DNA from 2 places in the Bradyrhizobium elkanii USDA 76 genome. Region 2 is predicted to be linked to the other one. Evidence: riboswitches for the same ligand, from Rfam matches in the RefSeq annotation. Region 2 holds a riboswitch; the other holds the start of a gene.
The links. A riboswitch is a leader RNA that binds a small molecule or an ion and turns the genes downstream of it on or off. The one in region 2 is predicted to bind cobalamin.
Positions count from the first base shown of each region.

Region 1: another riboswitch for cobalamin. It lies ahead of JEY66_RS35580 (ribonucleoside-diphosphate reductase subunit alpha); the one in region 2 lies ahead of JEY66_RS29160 (DUF1636 family protein).

Region 1 is NZ_CP066356.1:7,508,024-7,511,673, forward strand. It holds gene JEY66_RS35575 (ribonucleotide-diphosphate reductase subunit beta) at 1-333, opposite strand, end outside; gene JEY66_RS35580 (ribonucleoside-diphosphate reductase subunit alpha) at 324-2,153, opposite strand; cobalamin riboswitch at 2,365-2,580, opposite strand; gene JEY66_RS35585 (hypothetical protein) at 2,982-3,650, opposite strand, start outside.
Region 2 is NZ_CP066356.1:6,011,727-6,015,376, reverse strand. It holds gene JEY66_RS29170 (cobyric acid synthase) at 1-454, opposite strand, end outside; gene cobO (cob(I)yrinic acid a,c-diamide adenosyltransferase) at 466-1,119, opposite strand; cobalamin riboswitch at 1,156-1,370, shown strand; gene JEY66_RS29160 (DUF1636 family protein) at 1,464-1,838, shown strand; gene cobW (cobalamin biosynthesis protein CobW) at 1,835-2,869, shown strand; gene cobN (cobaltochelatase subunit CobN) at 2,869-3,650, shown strand, end outside.

The DNA of each region.
Region 1 (3,650 bases), 1.5 Mb from region 2:
CATCATCATCTGGACGGTGAGCGGCTGGAAGATCGGGATGTAGCGCTTAAGATAGTTATCGCCGACTTCGATGTCCGATTGGGTGAAGAAACGGAAGATCTGAGTGAGCAGCGCGCGCTCACTGTCGGTAACGCGGTCCGATGCCCAATCCTTGAGGTCGGCACCAAGCGGCACCTCCTCGCCCATCCAATGGGTCTGCTGCTGGCGCTTCCAGAACTCGTAAGCCCAGGCGTAGCGATCGACGTCATAGCTGCCGGTCGAGTCGAGGAGGCCGACGCACCGTTTGCCGATCAGTGTGCGCGGATCGACGGATGAGAGATCGATCACTGACATGCGAGGCACTCCTCATAGTCAGTGTGCCGCTGCGGCTGCGGCGGCGCCGCGTTGTCGCCGTCAGCGATGTTGCCGGCGAACGCCGCGCGCGAGATCGATTTTGAACGGCAGTAGTAGAGGCTCTTCACCCCGCGCTTCCATGCCGTCCAATGCAGCATGTGAAGGTCCCACTTATCGACGTCGGCCGGCAGATAGAGGTTAATCGACTGGCTCTGGCAAATGAACGCGGCGCGGTCGGCGGCAAGCTCGACGATCCAGCGCTGGTCGATTTCGAAGGCGGTGCGAAAGACCGCTTTTTCGTGTTCCGACAGGGTGTCGAGATGGGCGACTGAACCCTCGTGCGCGATGATCGACTGCCAGGTCGCCGAAGTATCTGCGCCCTTGGCGGCCAGCAGCTTGGCGAGATGCGGATTACGCACCGAGATGGCACCGGACAAGGTCTTATGGGTGTAGATGTTGGCCGGGATCGGCTCGACGCAAGCGCTAGTCCCGCCGCAGATGATGCTGATCGAGGCGGTTGGCGCGATCGCGATCTTATGGCTGAAGCGCGCCATCACACCGCGTTCCAGTGCATCCGGGCACGGCCCACGCTCGCGCGCGAGCGTCACGGATGCCGCGTCGGCATCGCGACGGATTTTCCGGAACATGTTCAGATTGAACGACTTGGCCACGACACTTTCCATCGGAATGCCCTTGGCCTGCAGGAACGAATGGAAGCCCATGACGCCGAGGCCGACGGAGCGCTCACGCAAGGCGGCGTAGCGGGCACGCTTCATGCCGTCCGGCGCCACCGTGATGAAGTGGGTCAGCACGTTGTCGAGGAAGCGCATGACGTCCTCGATGAAGCCTGGCTTCTCATTCCACTGATCCCAGGTCTCGAGGTTGAGCGACGACAGGCAGCACACCGCGGTGCGCTCCTCGCCGCGATGATCGATGCCGGTCGGCAGGGTAATTTCGCTGCACAGGTTGGAGGTAGAGACCTTGAGGCCGAGCTCGCGCTGGTGCTTGGGGAGCGACCGGTTCACGGTGTCAATAAACAACAAGTAAGGCTCGCCGGTCTGCAGCCGGTTCTCCAGGATGCGTTGCCACAGTTGGCGGGCGTCGATCTCGCGGATGACATCGTTGGTCCTCGGGCTGCGCAGAGCGAACGCGGTGCCGGCGCCCACGGCACGCATGAACGCGTCGGTAACGTTGATCCCGTGGTGCAGGTTGAGACTCTTGCGGTTGAAGTCGCCGGACGCCTTGCGAATCTCGAGGAACTCCTCGATCTCGGGATGGTGGATATCGAGATAGACCGCCGCAGAGCCGCGCCGCAACGAGCCCTGGCTGATCGCCAATGTCAGGCCGTCCATGACGTGGATGAACGGGATGATACCCGAGGTAACGCCGCCCTTCACCTTCTCGCCGATCGAGCGAACGTTGCCCCAGTAGGTGCCGATGCCGCCGCCGTTAGAGGCAAGCCAGACATTCTCGTTCCAGGTGCCGACGATGCCTTCGAGCGAGTCCGACACCGAGTTAAGGAAGCATGAGATCGGCAGACCGCGCGTGGTGCCGCCGTTGGACAGCACCGGTGTGGCCGGCATGAACCACAGCCGAGACATCGCATCATAGAGACGTTGGGCATGCGCAACATCATCCGCGAAGGCGCAAGACACCCGCGCGAACATGTCCTGGAGCAATTCGCCGGCGAGCAGGTAACGGTCGGTCACCGTCAGCTTGCCGAACGGCGTCAACAGGTCGTCGCGCGTCCGATCGAGCTTGAGATCGGCCCGCCTTGGCGATGGAGCAAGGGGGCGCGGCAGCGGAGCCGGCGATGGCAAGACAAGACCCGACTCAGGCGGGGTAGGCCTTGCCTGCGCTGGGCGCGGCTGCACATGCGGCGGCTCAATGAGATGACCCTGCTGATCGAAATTGTAAGACGGCGACATCGGCAACCCCGCGATGTTGGGCGCGGGCCGGCGCGGACGACTTGCGAGGAATCCGGGCAAATGTCCCCGGCTGCAAGCGACCCACCGGGACACCCCGCCCGAGGACTTTCATTCGGTCGCGGCAGGTCTCCTGGCTCGCGGGTCACTGCGGCCATCGGCCTTCCCGGCGCTGTGTCGCGCCAGTGACCATGATGACAACCGCTCGCCGCTTACAGTTGCGGGGGCAGCCCCGGAGTTGCCGTTTTGGCGCACCGGGTTCCCTCTTAGCTTCCACCCTACAAGATGTGGGGAACGGAAGACCGTGACTGACTATAGATAGGTCTACGCGCCGGGATTCGTCAATTGGAGAGATCAAGATTTAGAAGGCAAAAACATACCGACCGCCCGGACCACTCTATCGCCGCTGTCACTTCTTGCTGCAGAGATGCCTTGGGCTGCCTTTCAGTTTCCGTTAAGCTTGCGCATAGTCGAGGAAATTCTGACCCACGTGTCGCATTGATGCGATCTATGAAACCGCGCGTCAGCAGAGAGGGAATTCGGCAAGGCGCTCTCCGATCTGAATCGCAGCGCTCGCCGCGACAAATGGCATCTGGACGAATCGTTATCCATCGTCGGCGAACAACATTGGCCCTGGCGCGCCTTCGACCAGAATGGCCTTGTTTTTCGACGTCTTGATCCAGCGCCGAAGAGACTCGCGCGCTGCACAGTGGTCCTTAACTGTCAGGGCTCCAGCGCAACGTGCAAGCCCTCGTTGCTTTCAACATGAACGTAACGGGGTCCAATCGGCCGTCCCCTGCCGCTGGCGACGGTGACAACGTCTTCCAGAGGCGTGGCCCGCGCATCCGCCTCTGGGCGAGACAAGATCAGATCCGCATGCAACAGCCCTTCTGATTCGAGGCCGGTCGCATCCACGCCAAGGGCCGCCAAGCTGGCCAAACAACTTTCAAACTCTTCAGCATCGCGAAAGCGACGCTGGATAAACGTCGCGCCGGTAAGACGTTCTGTCACAAGACCACGCTTTGCAAACGCTTCGGCCAACGATTCAAATGGGAACATTCGTAGCACAAAGGAGATGATCCATGGTTGCTTCTCTGTCGCATCGAGAATCTCGCTGAACGTCTTCTCGGTAACGTAGCCGATGCATCCGGTTGACATGATAACATCCACGGAGCGGAGAATGCGCGCGCTATCCGTCGATAGCGCCTCCTTTTCAAGGTCAGCGACGATGCCCTGCTCCAAGAGGCCAACACTCTTTGCATAGCTGATCGCCTGTACCGACACGTCGAGGCCGATAAAGCGCGCCAACCCGACATCAGGCCAGGCTGCATAAAAATTGCGATCGAGACTCACCAGTGTTTCAGAACTGATCGCCCTCATCTCACGCCGGGC
Region 2 (3,650 bases):
AGCCCATATTGGCGATGTCGGCTTTGCGTAAGTTGACCTCGGCGGGGCTGCCGGCGCCCTCCACCAGCACCAGATCGGCGCGCTGCTTCAGGCGCGCAAAACTCTCCAGCACCGCGCCCATCAGCGACGGTTTCATGCCGGCATATTCGCGCGCGCGTGCGGTGGCGATCCGTTTGCCGTGCACGATGATCTGGGCGCCGACATCGCTCTCGGGCTTGAGCAGCACCGGGTTCATGTCGGTGTGCGGCTCGACGCCGGCGGCAAGCGCCTGCACGGCCTGCGCGCGGCCGATCTCGCCGCCGTCGACGGTCACGGCCGCATTGTTCGACATGTTCTGCGGCTTGAACGGCAGCACGCGCAGGCCGCGCCGTCTGGCCGCGCGCGCAAGGCCGGCGACGATGAGCGATTTGCCCACGTCCGAGCCGGCTCCCTGGATCATCAATGCGCGCCCCATGGTGCTGTCTGTCAGAACTCGACGCCTGGCTGGGCCTTGATGCCGGAGCGGAACGGATGCTTCACCAGCGTCATCTCGGTGACGAGATCGGCGATCTCGATCAGTTCGTCCTTGGCGTTGCGCCCGGTGAGCACGACATGGGTCATCGGCGGCTTCGACGTCGTCAGGAAGTCGACGACATCGGCGATCGCGAGATAATCGTAGCGTAGCGCGATGTTGATCTCGTCGAGCACGACCATGCGCAGGCTCGGGTCTGCGATCAGCTGCTTGGCCTTCTCCCAGCCCGCTTGCGCTGCCGCGATGTCGCGGGCGCGATCCTGCGTCTCCCAGGTAAAGCCTTCGCCCATCGCGTGAAACTGACAGAGATCGCCGAAATGCCCGGTAAGCAGGCGGCGCTCGCCGGTATCCCAGGCGCCCTTGATGAACTGCACCACGGCGCAGGGAAAGCCGTGCGCCACGCAGCGCACGATCATGCCGAAGGCGGAGGAGGATTTTCCTTTGCCGGCGCCGGTATGGACGATGATCAGACCCTTTTCGCCGCTCTTGGTCGCCATGATGCGGTCGCGGGCGGCCTTCTTTTTCGCCATCTTGTCCGCGTGGCGCGCATCCAGCGAAGAATCGGTGCCGATGGCGCCGTCCGCAGCGTCGTTTCCATCTGAAGTCATTACGTTCCTTCGGCTTGACAAGTGCGAGGCTTGGACGAATGGTGGTCCTGCGTTGGTTCCTGTCCTACGACAGGCGAAGAGGGAATGCGATAGGGCGATGACCGCAAGGTTCGCCCGAAGCGCAGCCGCCCCCGCGACCGTGACCGGAGAGATGCCCAAGCCACTGATTCCATATGGAGTCGGGAAGGCGGGCATCGAAGGGTAAAACCTGCTCCGCAAGCCGGGAGACCTGCCAACGCAGCATGTTGTGAGACCGGCGGACGGGGTGTTCCGCGACGGGGAACGAACCTGTCCAAAATCGGTTCGTGTGCCTCATCGCTCCCGCCGTCAATCCAGGAAGGGCGATGAGCGTTACACTCCATGTCTGCATCACCTGCCGCGCCGGCCAGACGCCGGCGGAAGGTGAGCTCGCGCCCGGTGCGCGCCTGCATGCCGCGCTCGTCGAGGCCGGCGTGCCCGATGACGTCAATCTGGTTCCCGTCGCATGCCTGTCGGCCTGCAGCCAGGGTTGCTCGGTCGCGCTCAGCGCGCCGGGGCGATGGTCCTATGTCTACGGCCGACTGTCCGCTGATAATGCCGCGGATGTGATCGCCGGTGCCTCCGCCTATGCGGCGGCGCCTGACGGCATCGTGCCGTGGCGCAGCCGTCCGGATATCTTCCGCAAGCAATCGCTCGCCCGCATTCCACCTCTTCCCGTCGTGCCGGAGGCCGCAGAATGACCACGCTCGCCAAAATTCCGGTCACCGTCGTGACCGGCTTTCTCGGCTCCGGCAAGACGACGCTGATCCAGCATCTGATCCGCAATGCCAACGGCAAGAAACTCGCAGTGCTGGTCAACGAATTCGGCAGCGAAGGCGTCGATGGCGACATCCTGAAGTCGTGCGCCGACGCCAATTGCCCGGCCGAGAACATCGTCGAGCTCGCCAATGGCTGCATCTGCTGCACGGTCGCCGACGATTTCATCCCGGCGATGGAGCAGTTGCTGGCGCGGAACGTGAAGCCCGATCATATCGTGATCGAGACCTCGGGGCTCGCCCTGCCGAAGCCGCTGTTGAAAGCGTTCGACTGGCCGGAGATCCGCTCGCGGATCACGGTCGACGGCGTGATCGCGCTGGCCGATGCGGAGGCTGTCGCCGCCGGCCGGTTTGCGCCTGATCCGGCCGCGGTGGACGCGCAGCGCGCAGCGGACGACAATCTCGACCACGAGACGCCGCTGTCCGAAGTGTTCGAGGACCAGATTGCCTGCGCCGATCTCGTGCTGCTGACCAAGGCCGACCTTGCCGGGGCGGAGGGGATCAAGGCAGCGAAAGCGGTGATCGGGGCCGAGATGCCGCGCGAGGTGCCGATGCTGCCCGTCGTCGACGGCACGATCGACGCGCGCGTGATCCTCGGCCTCGAGGCGGCGGCGGAAAACGATCTCGCGGCGCGGCCGTCGCATCACGATGGCGAGGAGGAACACGAGCACGACGATTTCAATTCCGTCGTGATCGATCTTCCGGAAGTTTCGGATGTCGACGCGCTGGTCGCCTCGATCAAGGGACTGGCGCGTGAGCAGAACGTGCTGCGCGCCAAGGGCTACATCGCGGTCGAAGGCAAGCCGATGCGGCTGCTGGTGCAATCGGTCGGCGAACGGGTGCGGCATCAGTTCGACATGCCCTGGGGCGCACGGGCGCGGCAGTCGAAGCTCGTCGTGATCGGCGAACATGCGGACATCGATGAAGCCGCGATCAGGGCACGGCTTGGTGTCTGATGCACGTCGTCTTCCGCGAGAGCCGCGGCCTTGAGGAGACCGCGACGCCTAGGGACCTCGGCCAGGATCCGGCCGATCTCGTGGTGTTGTCGTTTTCCGACAGCGATCTTGCTGCCTTCGCGGCCGGCTGGCGGCGCGGCCGCGCTGCGTTGCCGTCGCTGCGGCTCGCCAATCTCGCGGAGCTGCGCCATCCGCTGTCGGTCGATACCTATATCGAGCGGACGCTCTCGCACGCCCGCGGCATTTTGGTGCGGCTGATCGGCGGCGAGCCCTATTGGTCATACGGGCTGGCTGCGGTGCATCGGCTGGCGAAGGAGCGCGGCATTGCCTTGGTCGTGCTGCCGGCCGATGGTCGCGACGATTTGCGGCTGGATGGATTCTCGACCTTGCCGGTCTCGACGCTGCGCCGTCTCAAGGTGCTGTGCGACAAGGGCGGCCCCGTTGCCGCGCAGGCCGTGATCGCGCAACTGGCGCTGGCGTCCGGACTTTATGCCGGGCCTGTGGTCGGCGAGATCGATCTTCCGGAGATCGGCGTCTACGATTCCCGGCGCGGTGCCATCGCGGCGTTGCCGGCACCGGACGGCCGGCCGCGCGTGCTGGTGACGTTTTATCGTTCTTATCTCGCGGCCGGCGACACGGCGCCGGTCGATGCCTTGATCGATGCACTGCGCGACAGGGGTTTTGATGCGCACGGCGTGTTCGTCACCTCGCTGAAGGCGGCGGGCGTGGCCGATTGGCTGCGTGTCCAGTTCGCGCAATGCGTTCCAGCGGCCATCGTCAA